3 regions of the Pseudalkalibacillus sp. A8 genome follow, and region 1 is predicted to be linked to each of the others. Evidence: riboswitches for the same ligand, from Rfam matches in the RefSeq annotation. Region 1 holds a riboswitch; each other region holds the start of a gene.
The links. Region 1 has a riboswitch for S-adenosylmethionine ahead of ACJROX_RS06215 (2,3-diketo-5-methylthiopentyl-1-phosphate enolase). Riboswitches for the same ligand answer to the same signal wherever they lie in the genome.
Positions count from the first base shown of each region.

Region 2: linked by a shared signal. The riboswitch ahead of metE (5-methyltetrahydropteroyltriglutamate--homocysteine S-methyltransferase) and the one ahead of ACJROX_RS06215 (2,3-diketo-5-methylthiopentyl-1-phosphate enolase) in region 1 are both predicted to bind S-adenosylmethionine.
Region 3: linked by a shared signal. The riboswitch ahead of ACJROX_RS09290 (homoserine O-acetyltransferase) and the one ahead of ACJROX_RS06215 (2,3-diketo-5-methylthiopentyl-1-phosphate enolase) in region 1 are both predicted to bind S-adenosylmethionine.

Region 1 is NZ_CP174509.1:1,186,317-1,192,206, reverse strand. Features, by position in the region: gene tnpB (IS200/IS605 family element RNA-guided endonuclease TnpB) at 114-1,265, shown strand; SAM riboswitch class I at 1,411-1,522, shown strand; gene ACJROX_RS06215 (2,3-diketo-5-methylthiopentyl-1-phosphate enolase) at 1,634-2,887, shown strand; gene ACJROX_RS06210 (2-hydroxy-3-keto-5-methylthiopentenyl-1-phosphate phosphatase) at 2,884-3,552, shown strand; gene ACJROX_RS06205 (methylthioribulose 1-phosphate dehydratase) at 3,549-4,175, shown strand; gene ACJROX_RS06200 (acireductone dioxygenase) at 4,198-4,746, shown strand; gene ACJROX_RS06195 (creatininase family protein) at 5,521-5,890, opposite strand, start outside.
Region 2 is NZ_CP174509.1:4,695,695-4,701,584, forward strand. Features, by position in the region: gene fdhF (formate dehydrogenase subunit alpha) at 1-427, opposite strand, end outside; gene clpP (ATP-dependent Clp endopeptidase proteolytic subunit ClpP) at 1,148-1,747, shown strand; partial or broken gene ACJROX_RS24000 (peroxiredoxin) at 2,167-2,758, shown strand; SAM riboswitch class I at 3,171-3,277, shown strand; cobalamin riboswitch at 3,332-3,522, shown strand; gene metE (5-methyltetrahydropteroyltriglutamate--homocysteine S-methyltransferase) at 3,670-5,890, shown strand, end outside.
Region 3 is NZ_CP174509.1:1,789,738-1,795,627, reverse strand. Features, by position in the region: gene ACJROX_RS09300 (PLP-dependent aspartate aminotransferase family protein) at 1-334, opposite strand, end outside; SAM riboswitch class I at 413-525, opposite strand; gene ACJROX_RS09295 (O-acetylhomoserine aminocarboxypropyltransferase/cysteine synthase family protein) at 552-1,868, opposite strand; gene ACJROX_RS09290 (homoserine O-acetyltransferase) at 1,923-3,005, opposite strand; SAM riboswitch class I at 3,108-3,219, opposite strand; gene ACJROX_RS09285 (TIM barrel protein) at 3,633-4,472, opposite strand; gene ACJROX_RS09280 (MGDG synthase family glycosyltransferase) at 4,605-5,735, opposite strand; gene ACJROX_RS09275 (DedA family protein) at 5,732-5,890, opposite strand, start outside.

The DNA.
Region 1 (5,890 bases):
AAGGGCGTATCCCAATGAGTAGGTGGGAGATGAATGTCGGTTGGGGTTAGGCAAAGTGGACCTCGTTGTGTTAGAATAAGAACATACATTCCCTTTAAGCGAGATGATCAGCCATGTTAATCAAAAAAGCGTATAAGTTTCGGATCTATCCAAACAAAGAACAGGAAATCTTAATCGCTAAAACCATTGGTTGTTCTCGTTTTGTGTTTAATCATTTTTTAGCTCAATGGAACGATACCTACCGTGAAACAGGCAAAGGGTTATCGTATAACACTTGCTCTTCTCAATTAACACAACTTAAGAAAAAATTGGTTTGGTTAAAAGAAGTTGACAGCATTGCTATACAATCCTCTCTTAAAAATCTTGCTGATTCGTATACTCGATTCTTCAAGAAACAAAACAAAGCACCACGATTTAAGTCTAAAAAGAATAATGTACAATCCTACACAACAAAGCACACGAACGGCAATATTGCGATTGTAGGCAACAAAATCAAGTTGCCTAAACTTGGCTTAGTCAGGTTTGCCAAAAGTCGTGAGGTTGAAGGTCGTATCCTGAATGTCACGGTTCGACGTCATCCAACCGGAAAATATTTTGTATCCATCCTTGTTGAAACAGAGGTTGAAGCGTTACCTAAAACCGGTTCAGCTTTAGGGATCGATGTTGGCCTCAAGGACTTTGCGATTTTGTCTGATGGAACAATACATAAGAATCACAACTATTTTTGCAAACTTGAAAAGAAATTAGCCAAAGCACAACGTACGCTTTCAAGGCGTAAAAAGGGTTCTTCCAACTGGCATAAGCAACGGATAAAGGTTGCACGACTGCATGAGAAAATCACCAATGCAAGAATGGATGACTTGCATAAAATCTCGACCGGTATTGTCAAAAACCACGACATCATCGGTATAGAAGATTTACAAGTAAGGAATCTATTGAAAAACCACCATTTAGCCAAATCTATCAGTGAGGTTAGTTGGTCGAAATTCCGTATGATGCTTGAATACAAAGCGAAGTGGTATGGCAAACAAGTGGTCATTGTCGCAAAAAATTTTCCCTCTAGTCAACTATGTTCAAAGTGCGGATACAAAAACAAAGATGTTAAAAATCTCGGATTGCGTAAATGGGATTGCCCTTCTTGCGGCGAACATCACGATCGAGACATGAACGCAAGTATCAATATTCGTAATGAAGCATTACGATTAAACCGCAGGAACTGCGGGGATAGCCTAGTTAAGAACCGGTGGTTGCACTGGTGCTCTTAGGAATCTCCCACTTCAAACAGACCGTAAGGTCGTTAAGTGGCGAGAGGTTCAATTAAATAAAATAATAGTTAGGGAATTGACATGCACGAATTTCCGTGTAATAATCCGTGTTATAAATCTATTTAACTGGAATTCAATCGTATGACTCTTATCAAGAGAGGTGGAGGGACGAGCCCGAAGAAGCCCGGCAACCGGCTTTTAACTGTAGTTAAAAACACGGTGCTAATTCTCGCAGCTTTAGAGCTGACAGATGAGAGGATGGAGACCGCAATCAATCGACCTCTTCCTCTTGTGGGAAGAGGTTTTTTATATGGGTTAATAGAATGATAACCTTTAAAATTTGTTAAATACTTGAAAGGGTGAACGTCATGAGTGAAAAAATCATTGCTACCTACCTGCTGCATGACAAAAAAGAAGATCTTGAGAAAAAAGCGGAATCGATCGCACTCGGATTGACAGTCGGATCATGGACGAACCTGCCAGCTTTGGAGCAAAAGCAGTTGAGCATACATAAAGGGAGAGTGATTGACGTCACCTACCTTCCTGAAGACGAAAAAGCGGATCACTTTTTTGGAGGAAAACGGACGAAGGGAATCATCAAGATTGCCTACCCTTCCGCTAACTTCAGTAACGACATCCCGGCCATTTTGACGACAATCTTCGGTAAACTTTCATTGGATGGGGAAATCAAGCTGCTCGATATTGAGTTATCGGATCTGTTGCTTTCTCAGTATCCTGGTCCGCAATTTGGAATCTCTGGTATCCGAGAGAAACTCGACGTTTATGACCGGCCATTGCTGATGAGCATTTTCAAAGGCGTGATCGGTAAGGAGCAGCAGGACCTCGACAATCAGATGCGGCTTCAAGCCCTGGGCGGTGTCGACATCGTCAAGGATGATGAGATCCTCTTCGACAACGAAAAGACGCCATTCGAATCAAGGATCAAGTCCGGACTGCAGGTTTTAAAGGAAGTGTATGAGGAAACGGGCCACCGGACTTTGTATGCTGCCAATTTGACTGGCCGGACCTTCGATTTGAAGGAAAAAGCGAAGCGGGCAGTGGAACTTGGAGCCAACTCCCTGTTGTTAAATGTATTTGCCTATGGGTTAGACACCCTGCAGGCTTTGGCGGAAGACCCTGAAATCAATGTACCGATCATGGCGCACCCAGCGTTCAGCGGAGCGATCACACCTTCCCCATTTTACGGTGTCTCGAATAAAGTCCTGCTCGGAAAGCTTTTACGACTGGCTGGTGCAGACTATGTTCTGTTCCCGTCACCGTATGGAAGTGTAGCGCTGGATAAGGGGGAAACGCAAGAAATTGCTGAAGCGTTGACAGTTGATGAAGGTCCATTGAAAAGAGCTTTCCCTGTTCCATCTGCCGGCATCCACCCGGGACTGACGCCACTGCTCATCAATGACTTCGGTGAGGATAGCATCATCAACGCTGGTGGCGGAATCCACGGTCATCCGGACGGAGCAGACGCTGGCGGCAGAGCATTCCGCGATGCAATTGATGGTGTATTGGACGGCCGGTCATTGGAACAAGTGGCTGAAGTAAGTGATCCACTGAAAAAAGCGCTTGATCTATGGGGTCCTGCGAAGGTGAAATCAAAATCATGAGCAGACAACCGATCATCTTTTGTGACTTCGATGGTACGATTACTATGAGCGACAATATCATTACTATTATGAAAAAGTTTGCGCCACCAGAATGGGAAGAATTGAAGGATTTGATTTTATCCCAGCGGATTTCTATCCGTGAAGGTGTCGGAAAGATGTTTTCGCTCCTTCCGAAAGATTTGAAGGATGATATTAAAGAATATGCAATCCGTCAGGCTGAATTCCGTCCAGGTTTTGAAGAATTCGTAGCCTTTACGAAAGAACAGAACATCAAACTGCTTGTGGTTAGCGGAGGCATTGATTTTTTCGTCTATCGATTGCTTGTGCCTTTTGACATTGAGCGCCATGATATTTACTGCAACGGCAGTGATTTCACCGGCGAAAGGATCAGAATCACCTGGCCACATCCGTGTGATCGTTATTGCGACAATGACTGTGGCTGCTGCAAACCTTCGATTTTAAGAAACTATGATCCTAAACAATACGACAGGATCGTGATTGGTGATTCGATCACAGACTTACAGGCAGCAAAAATAGCAGACAAGGTGATCTCAAGAGGTTTTTTAACCGAGAAATGCCGTGAATTGGACCTGGATTACAGAGCATTCGAAACCTTCTACGATGTCATCGGAATTCTGAAACAAAGACAGGAGGAGCTGGTATGAGTAAGTTGAAGAAGTACTGGAATGAGCTTGCCGATGTAAAAGATGAACTTGCTTCTCGTGATTGGTTTCCCGGTACAAGCGGAAACCTTTCGATCAAAGTCCAGTCAGACCCACTCAATTTCCTTGTGACAGCAAGCGGGAAAGATAAACGGAAACGGACGTCAGAAGATTTTGTCCTTGTGGATGAAAACTGTGTACCGGTTGAGGAAACAGTGTTACGTCCTTCAGCAGAAACGCTTATCCATAAGGAAATCTATGAGCGGACGGATGCAGCCTGCTGCCTCCATGTCCACACCGTCGACAACAACGTCATTTCAGAGCTTTACGGCGATGAAAAGTGTGTCGTGTTTCAAGGACAGGAGCTGATCAAAGCCTTCGGGCTATGGGAACAGGATGCAAAAATCACAGTACCGATCGTGGAAAACCATGCGGATATTCCAACATTGACAAAGGAAATGGCGGCAAATCTAAGGGAAGATGTTTATGGGATTCTGATCCGAAACCACGGGATAACCGTCTGGGGCAAAAACGCGTTTGAGGCAAAGAAATACTTGGAGGCTTTTGAGTTTCTATTTTCCTATCATCTGAAAATCAGATCATATAAAAGCTTAAGTCTTTCATAATTTTTTAAGGAGGAGATTGAAAATGGCAGTCATTAAAATCAGAAACACGAACGAAGCGATTGAAGGAGACAAGGCAGTCGGCGAATTTCTACAGAATCAAGGGGTACTTTACGAAAAATGGGATACGAGCAAGCTCCCAGACGAATTGAAAGAAAACTGTAGGATCAATGATGAACAGAAGCAGCAAACACTCGAAGTATTCGATGAGGAGATCCGCTCACTCGCACAACGGAATGGATATGTAAGCTGGGATGTCGTTGCACTCTCTGAAGAAACACCGGACCTAGAAGCATTGTTGAAAAAATTCGAGCAAGTCCACGTGCATACAGAAGATGAAGTCCGTGCAATTACAGCAGGTCACGGTATTTTCATCATCAAGGGTCAAGACGACCTCGGCTATTTTGATGTCGAATTGGAAGCCGGCGATGTCATTTCCGTACCGGTCGAGACGCCGCATTTCTTCACTTTGATGGATGATCGCCAAGTAGTAGCTGTCCGCCTGTTCATCGATCCATCCGGCTGGGTAGCGCATCCTTACAAAGATCCTGAATTCGAAGAACAGAAAGCGTAATGAATTGATAATAGAACTTGGTAATCCTGTCCATTTTGAGGTAGGAAAACGGAAATCCAGGGTTAATCACACAGAACTCACCTATGATCTGAAAATGAATCCAGAAGAAAAGAGCTCGGTTTCAAGCTCTTTTCTTCTGTTTATGTAAGACGCACTTACTCCATAATGCTTCCTTATCTTGGATTAATTTGTTACATTCATTTGTGATACCCCCTCGATCTATTTAAACTCGATCTATTTAAATACGTTATTTTTGATCTTTTGCAACTTTATGACCTTTATTCTAAAGTTCGTATCAATAATATTCGTCTTATACTAATGTCACTGAATGACCAAGTTGTTTCCCTAGAGAACAACACCCTCCTCTTCCTCTACTACTTTTGGGTAACATGATGCAAAATACAGTTCTTCCTGGCTTACTTTCAAGAAGTGTCTCCATCAATATGATACTAACTAGAGATAATTGGATAAAAAGACGGGCTTAAATGATAGATCACTATCATACGTTCGGTGAAAGCAGAAACTAAAATACATCAACAAGGAGCGCCACTGTTTAAGGGTGGTGCTCCCTGTTAAAGCAATAGATTTAATGATTTGTTTTGGTGTACCTCTTCCAAAAATTCGTCCACCACTCTTCTTGCTTGGAAATCTAAACAAATAAAACTCCAACTCTTTTCCTGTAAAAACGCCGCTGATCTAATGAATAAAGTTCCAAATCAATCAAATAGCGAATATAGAATATCATTTTCTATACTCGCCACATGACATCCCGTCTTATAATAAACGATTAAAATCCTTATGAACTGCTTTTATGATTTCATCGGAAAAAAGCTCTAAGAAGTATTCACCCCATTCTGCTTTTGCCTGTCTCGGATCGCCCAAAATACCAACTTCTGTAATACCGACTATCCCACTTTTAAACACCTTATTTAAAACTTCCTCTGTCATTGGGCCGATATAACCAGGTGTTGCTTTATCCATATCCACTTGTTCAGGGGCAGTATGAAGCATTACAGATGTTTCCATTGCTCCTCCGTGTCCGCAGCTTCCTTCAACCAGTCCATACTTCTTTTCAAATTGTGCCATGAGATCCATCAACTCCATTAATGATAACGAACTGCTAAATTGCATCTCTGGATGCATC
Region 2 (5,890 bases), 2.5 Mb from region 1:
TCGGATCATACCGGTAGAACGAACCTGAATCATCAATGTCGTATCCCTTCTCTTTGAAAGGAAGCTGTTGGTGTTCCTTCTGCATCTCAGCCACCGTGTTATGGATATTGCATCGTCCATTATTGTAATCACAAACCGTACAATACAATTCATGCTTGTGTAAAATCTGGTCCATTGCTAGATCCTGAGCTTTATGTACATCTTCGTGCTGCGTACTGATTTCCATATCCGCTTCAAGTTTCGTCCCGCAAGCCCTCTTCAGTTTCCCATTCACTTCCACGATGCACGTATCACAACTCTGGATCGGACCTAGGCTTTCGTGAAAACAGATGGCTGGTACACTGACATCTTCTACTTCTAAAAATTGCAATACGTTCTGCCCCTCTGATGTCTGATACTCCACCCCATTGACATTGACTCGAACCATTTCCTCAGACACAGTTGAAACCTCCTCATTTTTCTCAATCACAAATAGAGCAAGCGATCATTGATGGAATTTCGCTGCTCTCAAAATACCTTATCTAGTACTCTGTTTCCCGTTCAATCTTGCTGTAAACCATCTATCAATATTCCAGCGAGCCTCTTCCACTTTCATTTCTTTCAAACAATTGAATGTTTAAAACCGATAAGAACGGGAAAAATGATATGATGTATACATAGATTCTTACATAAGGGTTATAGGTTCATTTTAAAAGTTTTCTTAAATTCAAATGTTGATTTTTTCAGATAAAGCATAAAGCGAAATTTGCGACTCTCCTGCGGGAAAAGCGAGCCAGGCAAGACCCTGCATCGATTTAAGGATCTTCGAGTATAATAATGAACTTCGACTAAATACCACCACGTCCCTATGGTGAACGTCGAAGCCAGCATAAGGAAAGCTTCTAAGAATTCTCATCGCAGACACGAAAATGATTTCATTTTTGTGTTGAGATCCATGTGCAAGTGAGGAGGCTTGCGGTTCGCCAGCGGAAAGGGAGTGAATTTCGCGAAAAGCAACAAGTGAAAATAACAGAGCTTTTGAAAAAGGAAAAAAAACGTCGAACGAAAAAACCGATGGTAAGAGCCTAAAAGTTTGACCTATATTGACCTATTGAGTAAGATGAAGTAAAGCCATAAAGATACTTATGGAAAGAGGAGGATTTCTGAAATGAACTTGATCCCAACAGTTATTGAACAGACGAACCGCGGGGAACGTGCCTATGATATTTACTCCCGCCTTCTAAAAGATCGTATCATCATGTTAGGAAGCGCGATCGATGACAATGTTGCAAACTCGATTGTAGCGCAATTATTATTCTTAGCTGCTGAAGATCCTGACAAAGACATTTCGCTTTATATCAACAGTCCTGGAGGATCCATCACTTCAGGTATGGCGATTTATGATACGATGCAATTCATCAAGCCGAAAGTCAGCACAATCTGTATCGGTATGGCAGCATCAATGGGGGCATTCTTACTTACAGCTGGAGAACCTGGAAAGCGTTTCGCACTTCCGAACAGTGAAGTGATGATCCACCAACCACTAGGCGGAACACAAGGTCAAGCGGCTGACATTGAAATCCATGCTCGTCGAATCATCGAAATGCGTGAAAAACTAAACAAAATCATCGCAGAACGTTCAGGGCAACCACTAGAAGTTGTTGAACGTGACACAGATCGAGATAAGTTCATGAGTGCTCTTGCAGCGAAAGAATACGGTCTGATTGACGAGGTCATCGAAAAACCGGTAACCCAAGATAGTAAATAATCGTTCAAGAGACTGGCTCCGATTAAATCGGGGTCAGTTTTTTGTTGCCAAATGCTAGTGATCATAAACACACATTCTAATGGTTTTACCGAAGCTTTGCCTGGCAATACGGACAATACTTCGGTAACCGATTGAAGGTCAAGCCAGGCGGCTTGAATGCTTTTCTGCACACTTGGCAATTTGAACGGTAAGATTGATTGGTGCGCCCAATCCTGATCCGCAAATAGAAAAACAGGGCGAGGATCAGAAAAAAACCGATCCATACAAGGTTGAGCATCTTGGATCTCTCCCCTCTTCTCTATTAATCCTGTACCTCGGTTCAATGTATATTTTAAGAATACCAGAAATAGTAATGAGGGAGGACAAAATTTCGGGGTGATCACTTGAAAGAACTCGATGGTCGACTTAATGTTGAAGATCTGGAAACATGTAACTTACCATTTTGTGGACAAACGACAGAGGAGGCACCTCACTTTAATGCTGAAGCTTACAACAACGTTGAAAAGAAAATCATCGATGTATCACTTAAAACATATAAAGGGAAATGGGTCATCCTCTTTTTCTATGGAAGTGATTTTACTTTCGTTTGACCGACTGAATTAGCGGCGGTCGCTGCTATTTTATCCTAAGCTGCGTTCATTGAATGCAGAAGTGTTGGCAATCAGCACAGACAGTGTACACGCACATAAAGTATTCACCGAAACCTCTCCTTCGGCTTCAAAAGTCAATTTTCCGTTGGTCAGCGATCGGAACCAGGTGATCACCCGTGCCTATCGTGTACTGGATGAAAAGAAAGGAGCGGCGCTTCGGGCTACTGTGATTATCGATCCTGACGGAGTGATCGTTTCCAAACTGGTCAATCCTCTTGAGGTTGGGCGGAACATTTTTGAAATTTTAAGATTGCTTCAGGGAATCCAGCATGGACGGAAAACAGGCGAAGGCGTCCCAGCCAACTGGTTACCCGGCCAACCAGGCATAAAGAGGAATTCGATTATGATCGGGAAAATCTGACATCGCCTTCTAGATAATCAAAAAGCGAATTATGAAGATGATTTCGGTATTTCCTTGGCCGGAGTCTTTTTGCTGATATTTCCGAAATTCACTCCTGAACAGTGATCTGAAAGAAAAGTGGAAGCGACCCGATTAGTCACTGGAAAGCTGACGAGGAGGCTCGAACTAAACAAAGTTCGGTTGTGCGTTGGTAAGCACTTCAACCTAAAATAATGGCATCCTTTTCAAAGATGTACATGAATTTTTAGTGGAAATCTATTCTGTTGATATGTACAAAACTGTCACGACCCCTTTCTTTGTTTTTCTATGTGCTCTCCAGCCGCCTTAGTTGGAAAACATAATTTTTAAAAAACAGTGTTTGACTCTTTTTGACGGCCATGCTAGTATTCTTTTATTAATCCAATTTATAAATCTCTTATTCAGAGTGGTGGAGGGACTGGCCCTATGAAACCCGGCAACCGACCAAACGATGGAGCTTGGTGCCAATTCCAGCAAAGCGAATGCTTTGAGAAATGAGAGAGGTCTTTCAAATCGAAACCTCTCCTCCGAGAGGTTTTTTTGTGATTGACAGTCAAATATCGACGTTCCACAGGTGCTGGACCTCTATGCAGTTCCAGCTTAAAAGGGAAGTCCGGTGAGATTCCGGCACGGTCCCGCCACTGTATTTGGGAGCAGCCTGCAAGCATGTCACTATCTCAGTATGGGAAGGCGCAGGTTTGTGAAGAGCATAAGTCAGGAGACCTGCCTATGGAACCCTACACTACGACCTACGAGGAATAGGCAGGTGTTGGCATCTTACGGGATTCGTCTGTCTTCTTCGACAGCTTTTTCCCTATGCCGCTCCGCCGTCTCTCTTCTAGGAAAGAGGGATTTTTTTATTGGATTGAAAAAAGAAACATGGAGGAATGGCAATGCAAAAAGCAAAAAGTTCAACCATCGGTTACCCGAGAATCGGTGAAAAACGTGAATGGAAGAAAGCACTTGAACAGTTTTGGAAAGGAAAGCGGACCGAAAAGGGATTGCTTGAGGAAATGGAACAGCTTCGCTTGCAGGACTTAAAGAAGCAAAAGGATCTTGGCGTCGACTGGATCCCAACCGGGGACTTCAGCTATTATGATCATGTGCTTGATACAGCAGTCATGTTCGGATTCATCCCGCAGCGTTTCCAGTCATCAGGGGAAGAATCGCTGCTTCAAACGTATTTTGATATCGCCCGCGGGAACAAGGTAGCAGTCGCGTCCGAAATGACCAAATGGTTCAATACCAATTACCACTATATCGTCCCTGAAATTGAAAACGATGCAAAACCTTACCTGACAGAAAATCGCCCGCTTTCCTATTTCCTTGAAGCGAAAGAAAAGCTAGGCATTATTAGTAAGCCAGTTCTTCTCGGCCCGATCACCTTTTTAAAACTTGCGAAAGGGTATGAAAAGGAAACGTTTGGAAATCTTCTGGAAGCACTTGTTCCTCTATACATACAAGTGCTGCAGGAACTGAAAAAGGAAGGCGCAGAATGGGTCCAGATCGATGAACCGATTTTATGCACGGGCCTGGACAAAGAAGAGCTTGCCTATTTTAAAGAAGTCTATGGTAACATTCGACTGGAACTTCCTGAATTGAAAGTCCTTCTGCAAACGTATTTTGAATCGATCAATCACTATGAAGAAGTCCTGTCTCTCCCTGTCGACGGCATCGGAATCGATTTCATCCATGATGATGGAGAAAACCTTGCCGCTCTGAAAAAACATGGCTTCCCTGCTGACAAAACCCTTGCCGCAGGTCTCATCGATGGCCGGAACGTATGGCGCAGTGATTTGGAGAAAACATGGCAGCAAATTGAAGTGATACGTAAGCATGTCAATGATGAACAATTGGTCATCCAGCCATCCTGCAGCCTGCTGCACGTACCGGTTACGACCGATTCAGAAGAACGATTAGATGATGAACTGAAGCACGCTTTGGCCTTTGCTGACCAGAAATTACAGGAGACCGTCCTTTTGACCAAAGGTGTAAACGATGGAAAAGACAGTATCGCTGCTGAGGTAGAGAAGCAGATGAGCCGTCTTGATCAGTTTTGGAATTCAACGGAACGCAACAACCCGGACGTTCAGGAGGAAGTGGAAAAATGGAAAGGAAAAGAGCCAGCCCGTGCCCTCCCTTTCATCGAACGCCAGGCTTTGCAGCAGGACGTTTTCCAGCTACCTTTACTGCCTACCACAACCATCGGAAGCCTTCCGCAAACGACGGAAATCAGGCAGGCACGCTCCCGTTTCCGTAAAGGGAAATGGTCAACAGAAGCTTACGAAACCTTCGTTAAAGAAAAAACATCCGAATGGATTGATCTCCAAGAAGAAATTGGACTCGATGTTCTCGTTCATGGAGAATTCGAACGGAACGATATGGTCGAATACTTTGGTGAAAAGCTCAAAGGATTCGCCTTTACAGATTATGCGTGGGTTCAATCTTACGGTTCCCGTTGTGTGAAGCCGCCGATCATTTTTGGTGATGTAGCTTTACCAGAGCCGATGACCGTCAAGGAAATCATCTATGCCCAGTCACTCACGAAGAAACCGGTCAAAGGAATGCTTACAGGACCGATCACGATTCTGAACTGGTCCTTCGTCAGAGATGACATAAAACCGTCCGAGGTCACAAAACAAATCGCCCTGGCATTGCAAAAAGAAATCAAGTATTTGGAAGACAACGGCATCGGCATGATTCAGGTTGATGAACCTGCACTCCGCGAAGGCTTGCCGCTGAAAAAAGACAAACAGCAAGCGTATCTTAATGAAGCTATCTATGCGTTCAGAATCGCTACTTCATCGGTGAAAAATGAAACACAAATCCATACTCATATGTGTTACTCCGAATTCGGGGAAATCATCGATACGATCGACCAACTGGATGCAGACGTCATTTCGATTGAGGCTGCCCGTAGTCACGGCGAATTAATTGAAGACTTTGAGAAAATCGGGTACGACAAAGAAATCGGACTTGGCGTGTACGATATTCATAGTCCTCGCGTCCCAAGTATCGAAGAAATGGAAAAAAGCATTCTCCGTGCTTTGCAGGTCCTTGACCCCCGCCAATTCTGGGTCAACCCTGATTGCGGCTTGAAGACCCGCGGTATCG
Region 3 (5,890 bases), 600 kb from region 1:
TCGTAGCAGCTACGATTTCATCTCCGGCACTCGCTAAGTTCAAGATTGATAGAGTGATCGCCGCCTGACCTGAGGAAGTTGCAACTGCCGCTACTCCGTCTTCCACGAGCGCGAGCCTCTTTTCGAATACATCGACCGTCGGATTCCCGATTCTCGAGTAGATGTTTCCAGGCTCATCTAATGCAAAGAGCCTTTCTGCATGCTCGGTGTCATGGAATACATAAGAACTGGTCTGGTAGATCGGAACGGCACGTGATCCGGTTGTCGGGTCAGGCGCCTGCCCGCCGTGCAGTGATAAGGTTTCAATATCGTAAGTGTTGAATGTATCTGTCATTTGTTAGTCCCCCTGATTGGTTGTGTTCTCTATTTAAAAAAGCCCTCTTCGATAAGAAGAAGAGGGCTTCGACCACTCTTCTTATCTATCAGGATTGCTCCTGCAGGAATTAGCACCTTTTCAAGTTCAATCAAAAACTTGATGGTTGCCGGGTTTCATCGGGCCAGCCCCTCCACCGCTCTGGATAAGAAGTCAATTATTCTTTTTTAAATGTAACTCAATTCACTTGTTCAACCTTGGACGCCAATCCTGTCGCCGCTTCTATCGCTTGCTCTAAATCTTCTATAAGATCCTCTACATTTTCAATTCCCACTGACAATCTGACAAGATCTTCCGTTACACCTGTAGATGGCAGTTCCTCCGGTCTCAACTGCTGGTGGGTCGTGCTTGCCGGGTGGATGATCAGGCTCTTAGCGTCCCCTACATTGGCGAGGTGTGACCATAATTCAACATTGTTGATCACTGATGCGCCTGCATCCCGGCCGCCTTTGATTCCGAAAACGACGACTGATCCAGCGCCTTGAGGCAAGTATTTATTCGCAAGCTGTTTCGATGGATGGCTCTCTTGTTCAGGATAGAGCACCCAATCCACGCCTGGATGTCCCTCGAGGTATTCAACAATCTTCCTAGCGTTTGCTACATGCTCTTTCACCCGCACATGCAATGTCTCCAATCCTAACGCAAGCTGAAAAGCATTGAATGGACTTAACGATGCTCCTGTATCCCGTAAAAGCTGGACACGTGCTTTCACAATGAAGGCAGCTTCAGGCAGCGCTTCCGCATATACGATACCGTTGTAGCTATGGTCCGGTTCTGTGAATCCAGGGAATTTCGGCGAATTCCAATCGAACTTCCCTGCATCGACAATGACCCCCCCCATGGTCGTTCCATTACCACCAAGCCATTTCGTAGCTGAATGGACGACGATATCTGCACCATGCTCGATCGGCCTTAACAAATAAGGGGTAGCAAGCGTGTTGTCGACGATGAGTGGAATACCGGCTTCATGTGCGATTTTCGCGATTGCTTCAATATCAAGCACATGCAGCCCAGGATTTCCAATCGTTTCCGCAAAGATCGCTTTCGTTTTCGGGGTGATTGCACGGCGGAAATTTTCTGCGTCCTGCGGATCGACAAAATGAGTTGTGATCCCATGTTTAGGGAGTGTGGTCGAGAACAAGTTATACGTCCCACCGTATAAAGTCGAAGCTGAGACGATTTCATCACCTGTCTCGGCAATGTTGAAGATCGCTGCTGAGATAGCAGCCATTCCACTTGCGAACGCTAATCCACCAAGCCCTCCTTCAAGCTCGGTCACCCGTTCTTCGACAACATTGACCGTCGGATTACCGATTCGTGAATAGATGTACCCTTCTTCCTTAAGTCCAAAAAGGTCTGCAGCATGTTCTGTATTATCAAACTTGTAAGCATTTGATTGATAGATCGGCAACGCTCGTGCACCTGTAGCAGGATCAGGTTGCAGTCCTCCATGTACCCCTACTGTTTCAAAACGATATTTTTTTTCTTCACTCATGTCATTCACTCCTCATTTTTTATATTTTATATATTGTGATTTATCATTAATCCTTCAAGCTTCTAATCTCGCATCTTCTACATCCAGTTCTGCCAACTGCTCCTCGACGAAGTACCCCCATTTTTCGAACTCTACCAAGAATCCATCGTGACCGAATTTCGAATCGACTTCATAAAATTCTGCAGTGCCACCGAATTGTTGGATGGTTTTCACGAATTCATGCAATTTTTCAGGCGGGTAAAGCAGGTCCCTTGTAAAACTGATCGCAAATACAGGAACTTGCAGTTGCTGGATCGCATGGTCTATGCCGCCTCGGTCACGTCCCAGATCATGGCTGTTCATCACCTCGAGCAGACGAAGATAACTGTTGGCGTCAAAGCGCTCGGTAAGCTTCTGGCCTTGATAGGATAAGTATGATTCAATATCGTACGTTGGGAGCCCTTCCGATATGATATGGTTCCGCTCAAAGCGTTCTTCAAAAAGGACATCTGAGCGGTAAGTGATCATCCCGATCATCCGTGCAAGGCTCAGTCCCTGTTTCGGAAGCTTTCCTTCGCTCCAGGCAGGATCTTGCTGGATCGCAAGACTTGAAATATGGTTGAATGCAATCGCGTAATCACTAAACTGAGGCGTGACAGCAATCGGGAAAATACTATCGATGAATTCAGGATACATGACTCCCCATTCGAGGACCTGCATCCCGCCGAGCGATCCCCCAATAACTGCCCTTAAATGATTGATATTGAGGATATTCAGTGCTACGAACTGAGCTTCTACCAGGTCCCGGACTGTCAAGCTGGGGAAATTATTGTGATAGGGCTCCCCCCTTTGCGGATTGACTGATGCCGGACCAGTTGAACCGTTACAGCCACCGAGTACATTGAAAGTGATGACTTGATAGCGCCTCGTATCGATGTAGCCGCCTTCCTTGATCAATCCGTGCCACCAACCAGGTTCATCTGAGGTGCCGACTGTATATTGGTTCCCCGTCAACGCATGACAAACCAGAATGGCTGGTGCATTCCGAGGGCCACATCTTTCATAAGCGAGTTCCACTTCATCAAGTTTTTCCCCGGATTCCAATATAAAGTTCGGAATTTGCACCGTTCCTGTTTTATAAAAATTGGGCTTCCTCAATGTCAGGCCTCCTTTGTTATTTTTAATGCCGTTTGTTTTTCATGAAAATCAAAAAGCCTCTCTGTAAAAGACAGAGAGGCCAAATTATCAATACATTTGTCTCTCTCATCTTCCGAAACGCCAGTGCGTTCCGCAGGAATTAGCACCTTTCAAACCGAAGTTTGATGGTTGCCGGGCTTCATCGGGCCAGTCCCTCAGCCTCTCTTGATAAGAGTTGAAATCATTTAATTTTTAAATTATTTGATTTGAATCTTAGCATGACGGAAAAAACGTGTCAACAGCGAAATTTAATTTTTCCATCGACTTTTCCCAACCTGGAACACCCGCCATTACGCCGTTTTCAAGATATTTTCGTCGGATTAAAGATAATTTATGTTTTTTAAAGATAATTTTATATTTTAAAGATAGAGAGCCAGTTTTTAAAGATAACCGCTAAAGAAGGACGACAAATCGTCGTCCTTCTCCGTTAGGTTCAGGGGTAAGGAATCACGCCGTCTTAAATCACGGGGGTTCTGGATGGATTCACGCAGATTTCCGGATAATCGCGCGGGTTTCAAGATTATCACGCGGATATCAGGTAGAATCGCGCCGATTTCCCACTTAATCACGCCAAACAAAAACAAAGATCTACCTCGCCCGGCACGTCTCATCTTTTACTATGCTTTTCACCCACTCATACCCTTCTGCAACGAACTCATCACTTGGGGTCAAATGTGGAGTATACTCGAATACGAATCTGATGCCTCCTATCCCCGCCAGATAACGAAGAATCGGTTCTAGCTCGTAATGCTCAAGGTTTCCCTCATAGGAAGGATGGACGGGGGTCCAAATATATTTATCACCTATGAACGCCACGTTATGTATATGGGCGACATGAATATGTTTTTCCCATTTCGAAATGTAATCCATTGCATGTTTTCCGGTTGCGATCAAGTAATCCCCGATATCGATGCAAAGTTTCAAACCATACTTCTTCCACGTGTTTTCAGGAAACTGATGCAGGTAACGGATGCCATCAGGAGAACGCTGAAAACCAAGCTTTGGTTCACACACGATAGAAATCTGGTATTTTTCCTGGATTACGTTCAGCCTTTTCAACCCATATTCAATCAGCATATTCGGATCTTTTTCAGTCTTTTTGCTTTTAAAATAAGGAAAATGGACAAGAATATATTCTACTCCAAGCCTGGATAGTTTTTCGGCTTCTTTTTCTAATTGTGCCCAAGCATATTCCGGCTCCACTTGAACTTTTTCGATCAAATCGTATTTGCTTCCGTTCCTGAAAAGAGGAGAATGGACACCAAAAACTGCATTCTTTTTTCTGCACAAATTCAAAAATCGATCAAACGATGGTTGATTATCAAATTCACCGATTTCAACGTCCTCGATCCCCTCCCAAAACAACTTTTCAAATTGATCAGGATCAGACATGATCGTACTTCCGGATATACTTAATCGATTTTTCAACAATCTCTCCCCCTACGTACTTTTACCGCTTTTTTACTATATTCTACCATTATCCTAACACAAAAAGCCGACAAAAAACTGTCGGCTTTTTAAATAGATCAATTCGCGTATTAAAGGCTGAAGCTATTCCGTTTACCCCGGTTGCATGTTGAGCATGGCGGGAGAATCCATCAACTTGACGATTTCTTTCATAGCTGAGCTTTCTGTTGACATCAGATAGTCATCCATTCTGCTGAAGATCTGCTTCCTTCGCCATTCATTTTCAAGAATAAGTGCAATTTCGTTTTCAGATGGCTGATCATCAAGCTCCATAATCAGCCCCTTCTCCTTCAAACCTCTTAAGTTGTATTGCTCCTGTCCTGGCAAAGCAGTGTGCACAAAAATGAGCAAACGCTTTTTCAAAGCTTCACTGATCGTGATACCGCCTGGCTTTGTAATGATTGCATCAGCCTGTTCATAAAGCATGTTCATCTCTTCCCTGCATTCTATATATCCTTTCGGCTTGATATGCGCTAGATTCCAAGACTCCAATTCTTTGAACAGCTTATCATTTTTTCCACATAAAACTGTATATTGATATCGCGCATTTTCCCGGATACTTCTCAAATAAGGAAGGATATTCCCGATTCCGCTGCTTCCTCCGGCTACAAGTATATGCTTTTTATCTGACAGATAACGGGTTGTTAAAGATACCATTTCGTCACTTGTCGGGATTCCAGTGATCGAGATTTGTTCTTCAGCTACATTATGCTTCTCCAACAGCACTCTTTTCATCGTTTCATCATTTACGAGATGAAGATCAATGTGCTCCTTTCCCCAAATGCCATTGACGAAAAAATCCGTATATACATTCACTACGGGAATCGAGAGTTGGTGCTTCCGTTTCAAACGGCTTACGATAGCGGATGGAAAACAATGTGTACAGACGATTAGATCGGGTTTCTCTTCCTTTAACAACTCAAGCATTTTCGTTTCAAATCCAAGCATCTGCACATAGTCGATCAACATGGTATTCTGTTGATTCTTCGGTTCATACATGAAACGCCTGTATACCCAATGGTACGTTTTCGGGAGCGAGCTGATCCATTTCAAATACATGTTCCCAATCGTCTTTTCCAAAGGCTCATTCCAATAGCTGAGAAAATCAATCTTCCTACAAGTGATCGTTTCATCTGAACTTTGAATGGAATCAATGAGCGCATCTGCTGCCCGATGGTGTCCAGACGGCATCTGAAATAAAGGTAAAAACAATATTTTCTTCATGCTCTGCTCCCTCCTTTCAAGCTCTTATTCTTGATGAAAACCGTTCCGATGAAGACCACCAGGGCTACAACACCAATCCACGGCAGATAATGTAAAGGGATTTGGTCCCCGATAAAGAAACCGACAAAAATATAACTGATTGCCCAAAGCGCACT